Regions from separate parts of the Gallibacter sp. Marseille-QA0791 genome, predicted to be linked through region 3. Evidence: riboswitches for the same ligand, from Rfam matches in the RefSeq annotation. Region 3 holds a riboswitch; each other region holds the start of a gene.
What was found. A riboswitch is a leader RNA that binds a small molecule or an ion and turns the genes downstream of it on or off. The one in region 3 is predicted to bind lysine.

Region 1: linked by a shared signal. The riboswitch ahead of ACQY69_RS10375 (Na+/H+ antiporter NhaC family protein) and the one ahead of dapA (4-hydroxy-tetrahydrodipicolinate synthase) in region 3 are both predicted to bind lysine.
Region 2: linked by a shared signal. The riboswitch ahead of ACQY69_RS03075 (glycyl radical protein) and the one ahead of dapA (4-hydroxy-tetrahydrodipicolinate synthase) in region 3 are both predicted to bind lysine.

What each region holds. Positions count from the first base shown of each region.
Region 1 covers NZ_CBCPMH010000001.1:2,239,177-2,245,758, reverse strand. The annotation lists gene ACQY69_RS10385 (sodium:solute symporter family protein) at 1-488, shown strand, start outside; gene ACQY69_RS10380 (amidohydrolase) at 536-2,164, shown strand; gene ACQY69_RS10375 (Na+/H+ antiporter NhaC family protein) at 2,589-4,211, opposite strand; lysine riboswitch at 4,342-4,517, opposite strand; gene rplQ (50S ribosomal protein L17) at 4,540-4,881, opposite strand; gene ACQY69_RS10365 (DNA-directed RNA polymerase subunit alpha) at 4,909-5,856, opposite strand; gene rpsD (30S ribosomal protein S4) at 6,008-6,582, opposite strand, start outside.
Region 2 covers NZ_CBCPMH010000001.1:664,788-671,369, reverse strand. The annotation lists gene ACQY69_RS03090 (SDR family oxidoreductase) at 1-340, shown strand, start outside; gene ACQY69_RS03085 (sigma-54-dependent Fis family transcriptional regulator) at 359-2,164, shown strand; gene ACQY69_RS03080 (CaiB/BaiF CoA transferase family protein) at 2,213-3,391, shown strand; lysine riboswitch at 3,561-3,730, shown strand; gene ACQY69_RS03075 (glycyl radical protein) at 3,904-6,282, shown strand; gene ACQY69_RS03070 (glycyl-radical enzyme activating protein) at 6,291-6,582, shown strand, end outside.
Region 3 covers NZ_CBCPMH010000001.1:1,770,096-1,776,677, reverse strand. The annotation lists gene ACQY69_RS08210 (Ig-like domain-containing protein) at 1-3,242, shown strand, start outside; gene dapA (4-hydroxy-tetrahydrodipicolinate synthase) at 3,507-4,391, opposite strand; lysine riboswitch at 4,480-4,650, opposite strand; gene ACQY69_RS08200 (hypothetical protein) at 4,979-5,110, shown strand; gene ACQY69_RS08195 (sensor histidine kinase) at 5,138-6,412, shown strand.

The DNA of each region.
Region 1 (6,582 bases), 470 kb from region 3:
CCGAGCCGCAGTTTCACACCAGCACATTCACGCTGACCCACGATGTCATCGCTCCGGCGGCGAAGCTGTCTCCGGAAAAAGAGGGAAAACTCCAGAGAAAATTGCTGCTGGTAGTCATTTTTCTCATCGCCTTCCCTCTTTCAGTGACGAATCCGGGTGAGCTGGTCAACATACTTCTCGTATGTTATGGCTTCATAGGCCAGTTATTTCCTTGTATGCTGGGCGTATTGTGCTGGCCGAGAGCTACTAAGGCCGGAGCTGTCGCAGGCCTTGCCTCAGGCGTATTCGTAGTGGCTATCTTCAATATCATATGGCCTAATCCGTTATACATCCATGCAGGGATCTGGGGTCTGATGGTCAATATCCCAATATTCATCATCGTGAGCCTTGTCACAAAGCCGGCCTCTGAAGAAACTCTGAGAAAATTCTTCCCTGACTATATCATGGATCAGCTGTACGAAGAATCGGAAGCCGCAGAAGAGGCATGAAGCCACGAGCCGCATCATATCAAATGCAAGAAAGGAAGCATGAAAATATGAACAGATCTCTTTCATTATACGCGGACATGATATTCAAAAATGGCGTCGTGGTGACCGTCGACTCCGCAAACTCACTGTGTGAGGCTGTCGCCGTAAATGGCAACAGAATAGTATACGTCGGCGACAACGCCGGAGCGGAAATGTGGCTGGGTCCTGATACCAGCGTCATTGATCTGGCCGGAAGAGCTCTTCTTCCCGGATTCATAGATTCTCACATGCATCTGGGAATGACAGGTCAGAACGCAGCCGTCATAATCGATTGTAACAGCAATAAAGTCACTTCCATAAGCCAAATCCAGCAAAAGATCCGTGAAGCTGCCGCAAAGGCACCCAAAGGCGCATGGATAAAAGCGACAGGCTATGAACAGAGCAAACTCAAGGAGGGCAGACATCCGACAAGAGATGAATTGGATGAAGCCGCTCCCGATAACCCTGTCCAGCTCACGAGATGCTGCCTTCACATGGGCGTCTACAACACTCTTGCTCTCAGGGCCGGAGGGATCACGGGCCCTGAGATGTTCGCTCCCGGAGAAGTGGTAGTGGATGAAAACGGCCGCATGACAGGACTTCTTAAAGAAACGGCATGCACCTACATGTGGGACAAAGTGATATATACGAAGGATGAATATCTCAGATCATTCAAGGCTGCCAACGATATTCTCCTGAGTTACGGCGTCACAAGCATGCACGACGGCAGCTTCTATGGAGAGGAAACCATAGGTCTGTATCAGGACGCCTGCAGAAACGGCATCATCAAAGTCCGCATGTACAACCTTCTGTATCATGCCTATGGAAAGAAGAAAACTATCGAATGGGTCAACGACTTCATTTCCACGGGGATACACGGAGGCCTCGGTGACGACCACTTCAGGCTTGGACACGTAAAGATCCTGATAGACGGAAGTACCAGCGCTCCTTCCTGCGCCACGAGCCAGCCTTACAGCCACGACCCTGCTCTCAAGGGTATACAGCTTTACACACAGGAAGAGGCTGACGATATAATAATAAAGGCCCACAATGCCGGCTTCAATGTTTCCGCCCATGCTGTAGGCGATGTAGCAGTCGATGTGATACTGACCGCCATCGAACGAGCCATGGCGCAAAATCCGCGTCCATGCAGACACAGGATAGAGCATTGCGGTATCATCAACGAAAATCTGCTTTCAAGAATAAAAAAAGCAGGCATCGTACCTGTCCCGAACCCCGGATTTTTCAATGAAAACGCCGAGATATATGTCAAATATTACGGAGACAGAGTGAACTGGATGTTCCCTCTGAGATCATATCTGGACAATGGTATCACAGCTGCTCTGGGATCTGATTCTCCGGTCATAGAAGCAGATCCGATGATAGGCTTATACGGAGCTCTGACACGGGCCGATAAATGCAGCGGTATCGTTGCCGGAAAAGATCAGAGGATCGGTATCATGAATGCCATCAGGATGTATACCTACAATGGTGCTTACGCCTCTTTGGAGGAAAAGATCAAGGGAAGCATCGAACCGGGCAAGCTGGCGGATCTTGTGATCCTCTCAGGGAATATCCTGGATACTCCTGTAGAAGAGCTGAAATCATTAAAGGCTGATATGACGGTGATCGACGGTCAGATCGTCTATGAACGATGATGCAATACAAATGATATCATACAACTGAAAACGGGGCTGTCGCATTAACGGAAAGTAACTGTTAATGCGGCGGCCCCGTTTCGATACGGATTGTCGGCTGCAAGATCCTGTTATCGCTTCATCAAGAAATGCCTATAACAGAGGATTTTGCTTCCCAATAGGCATAATGCCCATTGTATTTCAAAGCCTTCTGATGACGAAATAATAAAAAATCAGTTTCAGATGCTGTTTTAGGCATATTTCGGATAGGTCCCCGTTGATTTTATGCCAAAATGTCGAGTATTTTATGGATTTTAGGCATTTTGCACCATCTGTGAACATCACTCGACCGTAATTTATGCCTATTGCGCATCGATAACAGATCCATTTTAGCATTCCCGTCGTGACGGCTTCTTTTTCTGCATGGCTTTAACGTTCCTGTAGATCACGCTTCAGCCGCAGCGTTATCATCTTCCAATGGTTTCTGCACCTTCTTTATCACTACCAATACGGCGATAAGGATGATGAGTCCCACCGGCAAGGATATCCACGCGCTTCTTGTGAATCCGGCTACGATATATGTAACAAAGGATATCGATGCTACTGTCAGGGCGTACGGCAGCTGAGTCACTACGTGAGCCATATGATTACATCTGGAACCGGCGCTGGACATGATAGTGGTATCCGAGATCGGCGAACAGTGATCTCCGCACACGGCTCCCGCCATGCAGGCCGATATGGATATTATCATCAGCTGCGGATCGCTTCCCTGGAACACTTCCACGACGATAGGTATCAGTATCCCGAAGGTTCCCCAGGATGTGCCTGACGCGAATGACAGGCCGCATCCGATGGCGAATATGATAGCCGGGAGCAGGCTCATGAAGGATCCGGCCACAGATTCGGTAGCTGTCGATACAAACACAGCCAGCCCGAGGCTGTCGGTCATAGCTTTAAGAGTCCAGGCCAGCGTAAGAATGAGGATAGGCGCTACCATGGCCTTGAAGCCCTCCGGCACGCAGTCCATGCTTTCCTTGAAGGTCAGCACACCTCTTGCCACATATATGATAACTATCACGATGAGCGCGAACACACTGCCCAGAGACAGCCCCACAGAAGCGTCACACTGGGAGAAGGACTGGACAAAGCTGGTGCCGCTGAAAAATCCCCCTGTATATATCATTCCTACTATGCATGCGATGATCAGTATTATGATAGGGAACACCAGATCTATGACCTTACCCTCGCGCTTTCCTTTCTTCTCTTCCGCAGAAAAGTCCGCGGCCTGGTCTCCCTTGGACTCCTGTATCTTATTGGCATACTCCCTCATCTTGCCATAATCGAATTTCATCCCCACGATGAGGAACATCATAGCGATAGTGAGGAGCGCGTAAAAATTGAATGGAATGGCCTGGATGAACAGAGTGAACCCGTTCTCGCCTTCCACAAACCCGGTTACGGCTGCCGCCCAGGAAGATATAGGCGCGATGATGCAGACGGGAGCTGCCGTCGAATCTATCAGATAAGCCAGCTTCGTCCTGGGTACGCCGTTAGCTTCCGCCAGCGGCGACATAACGCTCCCTACGGTGAGACAATTGAAATAATCGTCTACGAAAATCAGTATCCCCAGAACTATGGTAGCGAACTGCGCGCCCATCTTCGTCTTTATCCTGTGACTGGCCCAGGCGCCGAAAGCCTTCGATCCGCCTGATTTGTTCAGCAACGCTACGATGACGCCCAGTATCACCAGGAATACCAGTATACCTACGTTATAGGAATCCGACAGCGACGCGATTATCCCGTCGCTTATGACATGGGTCATAGTCCCTTCAAAGTTTCCGGCATAAATGACTCCACCGATCACCACGCCGATGAAAAGCGAGCTGTATACCTCCTTAGTGATTATAGCCAGCAATATAGCCGCTATAGGTGGCAATGCCGCCCATGCCGTAGCGTACAGCGCCGGTTCCCCGGCTCCATCCTCTGCAAAAGCCAGCAGAGGAAAGGCCATTACCAGCAGAGCTGCTATCATGATAATTCTGAAAGCTCTGCTTTTAACCTTCTCCATTTTATCCCTCCGATTTTACTTCATATATTAGTGTGATAACGTCTCTTCCTTCAAAATATGAAAAAACGCCATGGACACTATCGAAACAGCATCCATGGCGTTTGCTCCGCGGTTTGCTCCGCGTTTCCGCTATATCGATAGTGCTCCACTTAATGTGACAGTACGCCGCATATTTTACGGCGTCCCAGGAGCTGCGCGGGGCGCGTAAACTCCTTCGGCGAAATTTCCTTTCACCTCCACGGTATCCCGGCTTCCCTCTGCCGGACCGTGAAGGCTACTGATAAATCCCGCGCCTCTATCCGATAGTATTATTTTTTATGCGTCTGTCCTAAACCAGTTCCAGGAACGCCATCTCGGCGTTATCTCCCTGCCTAGGTCCGAGTTTAAGGATCCTCGTGTAGCCGCCCTGTCTGTCCTCGTATTTCGGTGCGATCTCATCGAACAACTTGGCTACAACGGCTTCATCGTATACATATGCCAACACCTGTCTCCTGGCGTGAAGATCGCCGCGCTTCGCAAGTGTTATCATCTTTTCTGCCTGTCTTCTGGCTTCTTTAGCTCTCGTATCAGTCGTCATGATCCTGCCCTCCCTGAAAAGGTCGGTAACAAGATTTCTCAGCATAGCTTTTCTGTGAGCTGAAGATCTGCCTAATTTTCTATATCCTGGCATCGCTGTTTCCTCCTGTATTATTTATTCTTATTCGTCACTCTGTCTGAGACTCAGCCCCAGCTCCTCGAGTTTATGTTTTACCTCGTCGAGAGATTTCTTTCCGAGGTTCCTTACCTTCATCATGTCCTCCTCACTCCTCTGAGTAAGCTCTTCTACCGTATTGATAGCAGCTCTCTTGAGGCAGTTGAAGGATCTTACCGAAAGTTCCAGCTCTTCGATGGTCATTTCGAGAGCCTTTTCCTTCTGGTTTTCTTCTTTTTCCACCATGATCTCCATGCTCTCAGTGGAATCGGTAAGCTCAACAAACAGGTTCAGATGCTCCTGCATTATCTTGGCACCTATGGACACGCCTTCACTAGGGGTGATGGAGCCATCGGTCCATATTTCCAGTATAAGCTTGTCGTAATCCGTCACCTGACCTACTCTAGTGTTCTCCACCGTGAAATTCACCTTTCTTACAGGCGTATAGATGGAATCAGTAGGGATGACCGAAATCGGTGTGTTCTCGTCTTTGTTCATCTCCGCAGGAACATATCCTCTTCCCCTGGCCAGATTGATCTCCATTATGAGTGTAGCATTTTCCTCGAGAGTCGCTATATGAAGATCCTGGTTGAATATCTCCACATCCGCGTCTCCCAGGATGTCAGCCGCAGTGACCTCCTTAGGCCCTATAGCATTTATCAGCACTCTCTTGGTATTTTCTCCGTTGAGCTTTATCGCCAATTTTTTGAGATTCAATATGATCTCGGTAACGTCCTCTTTGACGCCCGGAATGGTCGAAAACTCGTGAAGGATACCGTCGATCTTAACGGAAGTAACGGCAACACCTGGCAATGAGCTCAGAAGAATTCTTCTCAGGCTGTTCCCTAAAGTAGTACCATATCCTCTTTCAAGAGGCTCTACCACAAACTTTCCGTAATTGGGATCTTCGTCTGAAAATATGCATTCGATTGTCGGTTTTTCGATTTCTATCACTCAAAACCCTCCTTTTTCATTCAAAACGATAACTTATCGCTACCTGAACTATCGCAGATCCGGTCCGGACCGAAACCCGCGTCAGCCTTCTGTCAGGATCAGAAGAGCAGAAATCCGCGCGATAACTGCCTTCCGTCTCCTGGCAAAGAGACTACTTGGAGTACAATTCGACGATCAAGTGTTCTTCTATTGGCGTGTCTATCTGATCTCTGGTCGGGTCAGCCAGTACTTTTCCTTCCAGCTTATCTCTGTCTACGGAGAGCCATGCCGGGATGCCTACTGTCATGTCCTTGATCTCCTGGAACTTAGGAGAGCTTAAGCTCTTTTCTCTGACCTTTATCACATCCCCCGGCTTTACCTGATAAGAAGGGATATTGACCTTCTTTCCATTTACCAGGAAGTGGCTGTGAGTAACCAGCTGTCTGGCTTCTCTTCTCGTAGTCGAAAGCCCCATCCTGTAAACCACATTGTCCAGCCTCTTTTCCAGCATGATGAGAAGGTTTTCACCTGTGATACCCTTCTTCTTAGCGGCCTTTTCGAACGTGTTCCTGAACTGCTTTTCCTGAACGCCGTATACGAACTTAGCTCTCTGCTTCTCACGGAGCTGCAAGCCGTAATCGCTCATTTTTCTCGTATTTCTCTGAGAAGTTCTCTTCGACTCCTTGAAAATACCCAGGTGGCTGGGATCTATCTGAAGAGATCTGCATCTCTTTAAAATCGGGTCTC
Region 2 (6,582 bases), 1.1 Mb from region 3:
TAATATCGCTTATGCGACGACTAAGGCGGCGCTGCTGGGATTCAGTAAGGCTATCGCCATCGATACGGCGGAATACAACATAACATCTAACGCGATACTTCCGGGGTACTTCCTGACGCCTATGGTAGAGCTGACAGCGGAGGAAACGGATCCGGAGGATCCGCAGAGAGTTCTGGATGAGATCGTGGAGACGGTACCGGTCGGAAGGTTCGGAAAGCCTGAGGAGATAGGTTATCTGGCGGCTTTTCTCGCGTCGGATGAGGCGGCGTATATCACAGGGAGTGAATTTGTCATCGATGGCGGGAGCACGCTTCCGGAAACAATTTCTGTAGGTCGATAGAAGGAGAAGCAGATAAGCATGAAACTTTCCGCAATACAAAATACGGTACAGGCAGTTGCCGAAGCTATTTCAGAAGCAATAGGCGTTGAGACGGAGATCGTCAGCGATGAGGAGATCATCGTCGCGGGCACAGGGAGATATCGCGACAGGATAGGGAGCATAGAGGAATGCGGCGATAGCACTACGAATGAGATCTATGGCATGATTTTTCGGACCGGCGCGCAATATATAATCGAAGACGCTCCAAATCACCCGGATTACTGGGGCGCCGAGGGCGAATTAGCGGAGGTATGCAGCCCCATCGAGCTGGATGGCAATGTGATTGGCATCATAGGTCTGGTGGCCTTTACGGAAGAACAGAAGGCGAGCCTTTTGGCGAAAAAGGAAAACCTGCTGAATTTCTGTAATAAGATGGCTGACCTTATCGCTACCAAGGCTAAGGAAATAGCTATCACCAACGGGATGCGGACGATACTTTCGGCCATCAGCGAAGGCGTATTTTATGTCAGCAGGAATGGGACGATCCTCGAGTGCAATAAAAAAGCGGCGGAGCTGCTGCACAGGACATGTGATGAGATCATAGGCAAGAACATAGAGCTGGTATGGGAGGATTCCTTTGTGCTTGAAGCGGTGAAAGAAGGTCTTCAGTGTAAAAGTATAGAAAAGCGGTATATAGATAAAAGCGGACATGAGCTGCATTGCCTCATGGATATCTCGCCGATCTATCTCAAGGAGACAGAGCAGGCTGGATTCTTTGACACGGACGAAGCGGGAAAGAGTGAGTTCTCCGGAACGGTGATATCTTTTAAGGATATGGCGGATATCAAAAAGCTGGTCTATGACATGACCGATAACAGCATGCCGAACAAATACGGTGATATCATCGGTAACAGCAAATGGATCCGTGACATCAAAGCTCAGATCAATCGTATCGCGGATAGTAAGTCCAGTGTGTTGATCACGGGCGAGAGTGGTACGGGAAAGGGTCTGGTGGCAAAGACGATCCATGAGTACGGGAACAGGAGGGAAAAGCCTTTTGTTCTTGTAAACTGCGCGGCCATACCTGATACGCTTGTTGAGAGCGAGTTGTTCGGATATGAGGAGGGAGCCTTTACAGGGGCGAAGAAAAACGGTAAACCCGGAAAATTTGAATTGGCTGACGGAGGCACGATCTTCCTGGATGAAATAGGAGATCTGCCGTTGTCGCTGCAGGGAAAGCTGCTTCAGGTGCTTCAATCAGGAAGCTTTACGAGAGTTGGCGGGACTTCGGAGATATCAGTCGACGTCAGAGTCATCGCCGCTACGAATAAAAACTTTGAACAGATGATAAAAAACAAAGAATTCCGTGAGGATCTGTATTTTCGCTTGAATGTCATCCCCCTTAAGATGCCTAGTCTGAAAGATCGGAGAGAAGACCTGCCGCTGCTGCTGAACAACGCGCTGAAGAAATACGGGAGCATGTTGGGGAAGCGTGTCCAGGGATTCAGTGATGAAGCTATGTCGGCTCTCATGTCCTACAACTGGCCGGGAAATGTCAGAGAACTGGAAAACGCTATAGAGTATGCGATCAATATGGAGGATAAAGATATAATATCAAAGAGTTCTCTTCCGGAGAAGGTGAAAAAAATGGAGACATTCAGTCGGAAAGGAATGTCTCTGGCTGAAAAACGGGATGCTTTTGAGAAAAATGTCATTGAACAATGTCTGCAGCAGGAGGGGTATTCAGTCGAGGCGAAGAAAAGAGCAGCAAAAAAGCTGGGTATCGGCGAAGCGACGTTGTACAGGAAGATGAAAGCGTTGAACATCGATACGAAGGAAAAGTAAGGCCTTTTCTGAAACAGACAGGCTGGTTTTCATCAGGAGGAGGAAGTGATGAGTGCGCTTAAGGATTTAAAGATACTGGATTTTTCAACGCTGCTGCCGGGGCCATATGCGTCGCTGATGCTGGCGGATATGGGGGCTGATGTTTTGAAGATAAGCTCCGCCAGCAAGCCGGATATAGTTACGGATTACCCGCCTTTTATCGAAGGTACGGATATATCGGCGTGTCAGGCGTGGCTGGGGAGGAACAAGAGGAGCATGTTTCTGAACCTGAAGACCGAGGAAGGTGTGGCCATCGTCAAGGAGCTGGTGAAGGAATACGACATCGTCCTGGAGCAGTTCCGGCCGGGCGTGATGGATAAGCTGGGCATAGGATATCAGGATCTTAAAGCTGTCAATCCGTCGGTCATATACTGTTCGCTGACGGGTTATGGTCAGACCGGACCGCTGAGGGACGCCGCCGGTCATGACATAAACTATATGGCCCGCAGCGGCATCATCTCCCATGCCGGGAGAAAAGAAGAAGGGCCGTCGCTGATGAACTTTCAGATCGCGGATATCGCGGTGGGATCGCTGAATTCCGTCATCGGCATACTGGCGGCTGTGAATCACAGGAGAAACACGGGTCAGGGCCAGTACATAGATGTCGCCATGATGGACGGATGCGTTCCATTCAACAGCATAGACGGAGCCAGCTTTCTCGTTTCAGGGAAGCAGCCTGAGCGGGAGGGTGAGCGGCTCAACGGCGGCTGCGTATACGATTATTACGAGACTAAAGACGGTCAGTACATGAGCGTAGGCTCGCTGGAGCCTCAGTTCTGGGAGCGCTTTTGCATGGCCATCGGACGTGAGGATCTGATCGAAGGCACGGTATGGCCGGAGAATGTCCACGAGGTAAAGGCGCAGATAAGAGGCATATTCAAGACGAAGACCAGGTCGGAATGGGAGGAGGTCTTCGCCCGGTATGACGCGTGTGTCCAGCCGGTGCTGGATCTGAAGGAAGCCCTCCTGGAGGATGAGCAGATAAAGGCCAGGGAGATGGTCGTCGAGGTGGAGCTGCCGCTCCACGAAGGTGTGAAGGTAAAGCAGATGGCTACTGCTGTCAAGCTCAGCGAATGTCCGTGCAGATACGAGACGGCCGGCTATCCGGCGGGGTATCACACGAGAGAGGTGATAGAGTCTCTCGGGATGGATTACTCGGAGCTTGAGAAGAAGGGCGTTTTTAAATAGGCGGGAGGATGTTTGTACTAATGTCGTGCCAGTCCGGTTCTTGCCTTTCATTCTTTGCCGGAGAGTCCCGACTTTCATTCTTAGACGGAACTTGACATTTTCCGTCTAAAGTGGTATCTTTATTGACGGTGCAGGCCGCTGAGGCCGGGCACTGAATAAAAAGGTATAACTGAATGATAGAGGTGCGGTTTTCAACAAGTAAACGGGGAAAAACCTACAGACATAGGGCCGGAGAAAAGTGAGACCGCCGAAGCGCTGCGCAGATGTCTGGGGCGCAGATGCTGGGATGTTGCAGAATATGTAGCATACTGTCACTTTTAGTGGAGAGCTATCTGGTAAAAGATAAATATTTTACGTGCCGGAAGGAAGGCTCCAAAACAGAACTGGAAACGAGACGGTCAGCTACAGAGCAGCATGTTGCTTTGTAGCTTTTTTGATGCCGCGGAAAGATACGGCTGGCAGAGTCCATATAAGACGGGACGTCGAGACGAGGGATTCGTCGGGGAGGAAATATGGTAAGCGAAAGAATAAAGAGACTCAAGGACAAATATTTCAATACGATACCGCAGATCACGGCGGAGAGGCTGGTACTGGCGACGGAAGGATATAAACAGTTTGCCGGTGACGCCGTTCCGATTTTCAGAGCCAAGGTGGTCAACCACATCATGGAAAACATGACGACGCTGATAATGGATGACGAACTTATCGTAGGGACAGAGACTAACGCTTATAAAGGGGCTAATCTCCATCCTGAGTTTCAGTCCAGTTCCTGGTATGTCAGCGATATAGACAGCTTTGCGACCAGGGAAAAGGATCCGTATTACATTTCTCCGGAGGACAGGGAAACTATACTGGAGACTCTCAGGTACTGGGAAGGCAAGTCAATGGAAGATCTGTCAGAGACGGCCATGCCGAAGAAGATCAAGGAGCTGGAAAAGGACGATATCATCTGCGTCGGCTTGGAAAACGGAGTCTCGGGCGAGACCACCTGCGATCATGAAAAGATCCTGACCATAGGATTGAAGGGCTACATAGAAGAGTGCCAGCGGAACATAGACAGCATTATCCCTCAGACTATGGAGGAACAGGCAAAGGTGGATTTCTGGAAAGCTTGTATCATCCAGAGCGAAGGGTTGATAACTTATGCCCACAGGATGGCGGACGAAGCGGAAAGACAGGCTGCTTCGTGTTCCGACGGAAAGAGGAAGAAGGAACTGCTGACTATCGCGGAAAACTGCCGTACAGTTCCGGAAAACCCGCCGAAGACTTTTTATCAGGCACTCCAGGCCATATGGTTCGTTCATGTGTATTTTTACATCGAAGTATGTACCACTGCCTGTGGATTCGGACGATTCGACCAGTACATGTGGCCGCTGTATAAAAAAGACGTGATAGACGAGAAGAATATCACCAGGGAGGAAGCGTTGGAAATGCTGGAATGTCTCTATCTCAAGACATGTGAGGTCTATGAGGTGAGGGACGACTGGTACGCTACAGCTTTCGCCGGGTATCCTATGTGGCAGACCCTGGTGGTAGGCGGTCAGACCAGAGACGGAAAGGATGCCACTAACGATCTGTCGTATCTCTGCCTGGAGGCAGCGGACGAGCTGCAGGTAAAGCAGCCTGTGATGGCAGTGAGAGTGTGGGAGAAGACTCCAGAGGATCTGATAAGGTTTGGCTGCAAGATGATACAGGAAGGGCAGGCGAATCCGGGCTTTTTCAGCGATGAAGCGGCTATCGAGATCTGCCTCAGCAAGGGCCGGGGAAGCACCATCGAAGAAGCCAGAGATTGGACCATTGTAGGATGCACTCAGCCGGCGCCGGGAGGCGGGCAGGCGGACGGTTCGCCTGACGCGGGCTATGTCAATATGGGAAAGATGATAGAATTTGTCCTTCATAACGGCGTGGATCCTGCCACCGGGAAGCTGATGGGATTGGAGACAGGTGATCCGAGGGATTTCAAAGATATAGAAGAATTCAAGGATGCTCTCAAGAAACAGATAATCCATCACTACGGTCTTATAAGGACCGGATACAATTTGATGCAGAGTATCCATATGAACAGATATCCGGTGATCTTCGCTTCCATGGTGACGAAGGGTTGTGTAGAAAGCGGCAAGTCCGTCCAGCACGGCGGGGCGAGATATTCCACCTGCGGGCTTTACATAACGGGAGCAGCCAACCTGGCGGATTCCATCGCGGCAGTAGAAAAATGCGTGTTCGAGGATCGGGATCTGACCATGGATGAACTGATCAGAGCATGTGACACGAATTTCGAGGGACAGGAGCGTATCAGACAGATGCTCCTCAACAAGCCGGAAAAATACGGGAACAACTCGCCTCACGTAGACGCTATATATAAGGAAATGATGCATTATATCGCTGACACGGTGCAGCAGTGGCAGGACGCCAGAGGCGGATATTACGCCTTCGGCATCGATTCCCAGACCATGAACATCCCTCACGGAGAGGTGACGGGAGCACTGCCTGACGGAAGGATGGCGGGAGAGCCTTTCTGCGACGCGTCGTCGCCTATGATGGGAAGAGATGTCCATGGCCCGACGTCTACAGTCAAGTCGGTAGCATCAATGGAGCCGGCTGATTTCCATGAAGGTGCGCTGTACAATCTCAGGTTCGATCCTCACGGAGTCCAGGGAGAAGCTGGAAAAGATATCATAGAAGGTGTCGTGAAGACATATTTCCAGGACGGCGGCCAACATATACAGATAAACGTGGTGGATAACGAGACTTTGAAAAAGGCTCAGGAGAAACCTGAGGATTACAAAGGACTGATGGTCAGAGTGGCCGGATATATGGCTTATTTCACAGAATTGGACAAGAGCGCCCAGGATGTGATCATCTACAGGACGCCGCACTTGTCACGACAGTGAGGTGCCGGATGACATCAAAGGAAGATGAGCGTGTCCTTGTCGGCAGCATCCAGAAGTTCTCAACAGAAGATGGCCCGGGGATCAGGACAACGGTGTTCCTTAAAGGATGCCCTTTGAAATGCAGATGGTGCCACAATCCGGAGATGATAGATCCGAAGCAGCAGCTGATGAGGATCACAGGAAATTGCATCGGTTGCGGCCACTGCGTCAGCGTATGCCCCCATGGGGCGGCGAGGATAGAGGCGGATAAAGGCATTGTCATAGACAGGGAAAAGTGCGATGTGTGCCTTAAATGCGCTG
Region 3 (6,582 bases):
GAAACGACGATGTGCCCGATACCGTAGTGGCGGAGAACACAGACCCCGATATTTCCATCATCGAGGAGGACAAGGCCGATACCACCGTGGAGACGGATGGCATCGAATATTCCTGTTACAAGGACGACACCAGCCTGAAGATACAGGCTTCCGATGAAGCGGGACAGGTGAATTCCGGCGTGCAGCGACTTCGGGTGGCAGTCAATGGCCAGGAAATAAGTGATCAGAGCTTCGACTCGCGGATCGGCAATAAGGAATTGACGATAAATACAGAGGACTGCGCCATGGCGGAGGACGGCGCTTACGACGTAACGGTCGAAGCCTGGGATTTCTCGGGAAACAAGATTGCGGGCAGCCACAGGATATACAAGGACGGCGTCGCACCCCGGATAACGAACATAGAGAAGTCTCCGGCCTCGGAGTGGAGCGGTGATGACGTGACGGTGACGGTGACGGCGTCGGATGAGTTCGGGCCGTGCGATTCAGGGGTGGCCGCCGTATGGTATGGAAAATCCGACGATTTTGAGCAGGCCATCAGGGCGGAAAATACCGGGGACGGTGTCTACAGCTTCACCGTAACGGAGGAAGCCGACAGGATATACTATCTCTGGGCCGAGGACAGAGCCGGCAACGTGTCGGCCCTGGGGGACGATACACAGATATCGGTGAAGATAGACAGGACGGCTCCCGTCATCACATCTTTAGAGTATGACGGGCCGGGTCACCAGGATGATGAGGACGGCAGCCTGGCGGGGATAGTGGAGGAGACCGACTACGGCTACTATTTCCATGACGATGTGATGGTGACCGTAACCGGCAGGGACACCCAGACCCAGACGGAAGACGGAGGCGTGCAGGAAGTTGATGGAAGCGGCGTGGCACAGATATATTATCAGCTGGTGCCTGCCGACGGTTCAGCTCCTTCGCCGGCTACCGTACTGGCAGCCGATGAGGCTGGCAGTATTTCCTTCAGGATAGAAAAGGGTTTCAAGGGTGATATATATGTGAAGGCCAGCGATAAAGCCGGCAATATGCCTGCCGACGACGAGACGACGCCGCTGACTGACGAAGGTTATGTCCACGGAAGCGGCGTGATACTGGAAAAGCAGGAAGAACACGACGAGACTGCACAGATGACCGTTGACTTGCCGGAGACATCCTTTGAAGATGAGCAGGGACAGCCTCTCTTCGGCGAGGCCATAGACGTATCCGTCGATATTGCCGACAGCGTATCAGGCATAAGGACGATACAGTGGGAGATAGACGCCCCGCATGATGAAGGTGGGGCAGGAACCGTGGAGATAGACAACAGCGGAGAGATGACGGGAGATACGGGAGGATGGGAAGTCCTGTCCACCGAGAAAAATCTCGTCACCCGGGCGGCAGCCGATATCCCTGTAAAGGCCGACAGCAATGATATCACTCTGACGGTGAGGCTGACTGACAGGGCAGGCAACACTACCACCGAGAAGGTCACTTTCAGCATAGACAGGACCGCTCCGGTGATAGAGGTGGACTACGACAACGATTCCTATGACGAGGATTTCCTGCATGAGACGGAATATTACAACGCTGACAGAACTGCCACCATAGATATACGTGAGCGTAACTTCGATGCCGGGGAAGTGAACATCACCGTCACCCGCGACGGCGAGACCGTCAGGCTGGATGAGCTTCAGTGGGAGTATGTGCCCGATGAGGAGGACCCTGACATGTCTATCCACAGGACGCAGCTGACATTTGACAGGGATGGAGACTATACGGTACTGGTGACTGCCGGAGATAAGGCCGGTCATCAGGCTCAGCCTTACGGAGAGAAGAAGTTTACCATAGATAAGACAGCGCCGGTTCTTTCCATAGAATTTGACAACGATGACGGCGAAAACGGCGGGTATTTTGACAGCGGACGTACCGGCACTATTACCGTCAGGGAGCACAACTTTGAGACTACCAGATTCCAGCTTACGGGAGAGGCGTCTCTGGCCGGGGCAGACATCGCCTACCCTGAGCTTTCCGATTGGGAGAGCAGCGGCGACGTTCACACCGCTACCATAAGGTTTACCGACGAGGGCGATTATACCCTCAGGATCAGCTATACCGACAAGGCAGGCAACGCCAGTCAGCGGCAGATAGACGAGGAATTTACCATAGACATGACGGCGCCTGAGCTTTCCATAGGCAATATAGAGGAAAACTCCGCCAACGCGGGAGCTGTAAGACCGTCGGTAAGCTGGTCGGATATCAATCTGGAGGGGCCGGCTGAAATAACGCTGACAGGCTCTAACCAGGGTGAGACGTCAATGCCGGGAGACTCCAGCGACAGCGAGACGGAAGGGAGCTTCCGCTATGACAATTTCCCTGTGGAGAAGGAATCGGACGATGTGTATACGCTGAAAGCCGTAGTCGCAGATCTGGCCGGAAACGAGACGGAGAAATCTCTGACATTTTCCGTCAACCGCTTCGGATCAGTCTACACCTTTACCCCGAGCCTGGCGGAGATAGACGGCAGATTTTTCGATAAAGAACAGGACATTGTGATACACGAGACCAACGTGGATACGCTGGATCCTGAGACTATAGACATAAAAGTGGCCAGGAATGGACAGAACGCTGATATGGAGGACGTGTCATATCAGATATCCAACGACTCGGCAAATGGAAGCTGGAGCCAGTACAGCTATCGGCTCACAGCCGATAACTTCTCAGAGGAAGGCGTCTATGTCGTATCGGTAAACTCTGTTGATGAGGCTGGCAACGTCAACGACAGCACCGACGAGACCAAGGAAGCCGAGCTGCGGTTCGGCATAGACAAGAGCGACCCGCTCATCATGGCCGTCAACGTGGAGGAGGGGACAACTTATCCGGAAGACAGCAAACAAGCGGAATTCGCTATCGAGGACAACCTGTTGCTGAAGGACGTGACGGTGACCGTTAACGGCAGGGAAATAGAAACAGAGGCTGACGGCGAGCTTTACAGCTTCACGCTGACAGGCAGCGATAAGGCCAGGGAGATAGTGGTAGAAGCTGTCGACGAAGCAGGTAATGCCAGCAGCCTGATACTTCCCGACGTCTACGTCACCAGGAACCTCTTCGTCAGATGGTACACCAATACGCCGCTGATGCTGGTCACCATCGGAGCCCTGTGCGCGGCTGCCGCGGCTGTGACGCTGCTGATATGGAGGAAGAAGCGTCGCGGCAGGGAGGCGGCTGAAGCGGAGGAAGAGGGAGCTACGGATATCTGACAGGTATGACGCGGTCCTTTTCCTTTAAAGTGACCAGGTCGTCGTACAGGCAGATCATTCAGTCAAATCATTTCTCAGGCGCCCCGGTCGATACCGGGGCGCTTGTCGAAGGGGTCTGACAAAGGGCCTGTCGAGGGATATGAGGAATCATCTATGGATATACAGGCTCAAAAAAATTCCCCCTTCCGGCTGCAATAACAGCAGATGTCAAATCAGCCGGAAGGGAGAGAGATATCAACCGATAAACCTGAAGAATCTTATGCTTTAGATAAGTCCCATAGCCTTCATTTCACGTTCGATACGCTGATCCACCTCGTCCGAAGGAGGGCAGAGCGGGAGCCTGAAGTAAGGCTTGATCATTCCCATCTTGGCCAAAGCCACTTTCACAGGGACAGGGTTCACGTCGGCGAACATGCTATCGATGATAGGCTTCATAGAAAGCTGCAGGTCAGCTGCCCTTTTCACATCGCCGGCAAACCAGCTCCTGGTCATCTCCACCGATTCGGCAGGCATGATGTTGGCTATTACTGATATATAGCCGTCGCCGCCCAGTGAAAGAAGAGGAACTACCATATCGTCATTGCCGGAGTATACGGCAAAATCGTCGGGAACCAGTCTGCATATCTCAGCTACCTGGGCGATGTCCCCGCTGGCTTCCTTGATACCTACGATGTTAGGGTGTTCCGCCAGCTTGGCTGCCGTCGCCGGAGTGATGTTGACACCCGTGCGGCTCGGTACCGAGTAGAGGATACAAGGGATGGATACCGCGTCGGCTGTTTCTGTATAATGCTGGATGAGCCCCTGCTGCGAGCATTTGTTGTAGTACGGCGTCACCAGCAGCAGAGCATCTACTCCCGCTGACTCTATCCTCTTGGCCAGATTGATACCATGTCTCGTATCGTTACTGCCTGCGCCGCCGATGACAGGGACTCTTCCTGCCACTGTGTCTACGCAGAACTTCACCGTTGCCACGTGTTCCTCATCATCCATCGTGGACGCCTCGCCGGAAGTACCGCAGGCGATGATGGCATCGATGCCCTTTTCTATCTGCCAGTTGATAAGATCTCTGTAAGCGTCAAAATCAACTGAACCATCCTCATTGAAAGGAGTCGCAATCGCTACTCCGCAACCTCTGAATACTGCTGTCATTTTCGTTTCCTCCTTAAATCTATGCTGAAATTTCCAATAAAAAAGTTGCATCCTATCGATGCAACGAGAAACGCGATTGTTCTTCTGTCGTATCGATAGCGCCTCTGCTCACATATGAGCAGGAGTATATGGCATGTTGTGCCATATCCCAGAAACCTTCCGTGCCCGGACAGATCCTTCGGCGGTATCTCCTTTCATCGGTATCAACGGCCGCCGCCTCGCTCCGATTACTCTTATCAACCGCACCTCTATCAACTTTGTATTAAAGTCTACACGGTTTTAGAATGAATGTCAACAAGTTTTCTTCAAAAGACGGCAAGTTGTCGCTGCGGAGTTTTTTGTCTTTTCCCGGACTTATTTGACAGGCTAACGCAGAAAAATACAGATATTCTCTCAAAAACAAAAAATATCTGTAAAATCCAATGGAAATATGAAGCCTGCGTCCGGAATCAAACAAACTCAAAAGCGCGCAGCCTGTATTGAAGATAGTTGAGTTCCATGGTATAATTTGATGTCCTGCCATATGACGATATATGGCAACGCAGGCGGCAGGAACATTTCCGCGGGAAATAAAAGGTGGTGGGAGTATGCCTTGCATGATTTGCAACGATCAGGAAAGGGATCTGGAAGAGATACAGAAGATAGTTTCGGATTATGCAGGAAAACATCCGGACCTCTTTCTGACCGCCAGCCCCGACTTTGCAGTGGAGGTATTTTGATTTCTATACGAAGGAGGCGACCAGATCATGATACATTTGGCTGGGGGCATGGTGATTCTTGTAATGACTCATATCTTCTGTATAGCCGCTATGAGCGAGAGAAAATATTCCGTCAGAAAGACCGCGCTGATATATGCGGTTTTCGGCTTTTACTTCATCGCTTTGACGCTGGTCGTTTTCGCGTTGTTTGGCAGCAATTCCGCCGATACGGCCTTTATCAGTTTTACCAGCACTATCTTCGCAGCCTTTTTTCTCTTTATCCTGACCTCGACCGATGCTTTTTGTAAGAAGCTGTTTTTGTTTATCAGCCATTCCAATTTGTTCTGCATATTCTTCTGCATCGCTATCCTGGTGTGCAATGGGTTGTTTCCCTCATTGTCTGAGTCGGGAGCGATGTACGCGAGGAATATGGTGAGGACGATACTGTATTTGCTGGCTATATTGATATATCTGAAGTTCCTGAGACCCTATGTGCGTGCAGTGCCGGGGACGAAAAAGAAGACCTGGTATTCTATCGCGCTGGTCTCGCTGCTGTTCCTGGCAGTCTTTACGTCCTTTGTCGTATTTTTGTACGCAGGCTACGGCCATGCAGGCGAAACGATATTTTTCTTTGCGGCCGTCGTACTGATATATTGTTCGGTGCTCTGGGTGATATTCAGGACGATACAGCATATCGACTACGAAGCGAAGACGGAACTCATCAGCAAGAATGTTGAATACCTGCAGGGACAGCTCGCTCTGGCAAAGGAAAATGAACTGACGGCCAGGACCATCCGTCATGATTTCCGCCACCACAACCAGATCGTCGCGGCATTGCTTCAAAAGGGTGACATCAAAGAGGCACAGCGCTATATCGAACAGTATGACGAGAGTCTGGAAGCGGCAAAGCCTGAGAGGTTCTGTCCCAATACGACAGTCAACGCCATTCTGAGCAATTTCTATATAAAAGCGCGAAAGGATGGCATATCGGTTTCCATTTCCGCCGACACGCCCGGGGAGGCATCCATCGAAGACATGGATTTTGTCGCCATTCTTTCCAACATCCTGGAAAATGCTCTCAACGGTTGCAGAGAATCCGGCGTAGATGGGGAGATCCGTGTGGATATTCGTTCGGTAGCAAATAAGGTCGTCATCGTATGCAGCAACCCGTGCAAAGCCGGCCTGGAAATCGAAAACGGCATGCTCCGCAAAAGGAGCACCGGCATCGACAGCATCGTCCTCGCCGCCGGGAAATACGACGGCGACATCCGCTACGAACTGGAAAGCGGATATCTGACCGTCTGCGTCATTCTCAACACCTGACCGATCACGCTGCCTTTATTTTCGATAATGTTTTTCGGACATATTCCTAATAAGTCATATTTCATGATGTAGTTTTGGCATTTTTACCTTATTTCGGCCGGTTATCGGAAGATGATATGCCAAAACTCTTTGTGTCAATATGTAGTTTTGGCATTGCTGAAGCTATATTC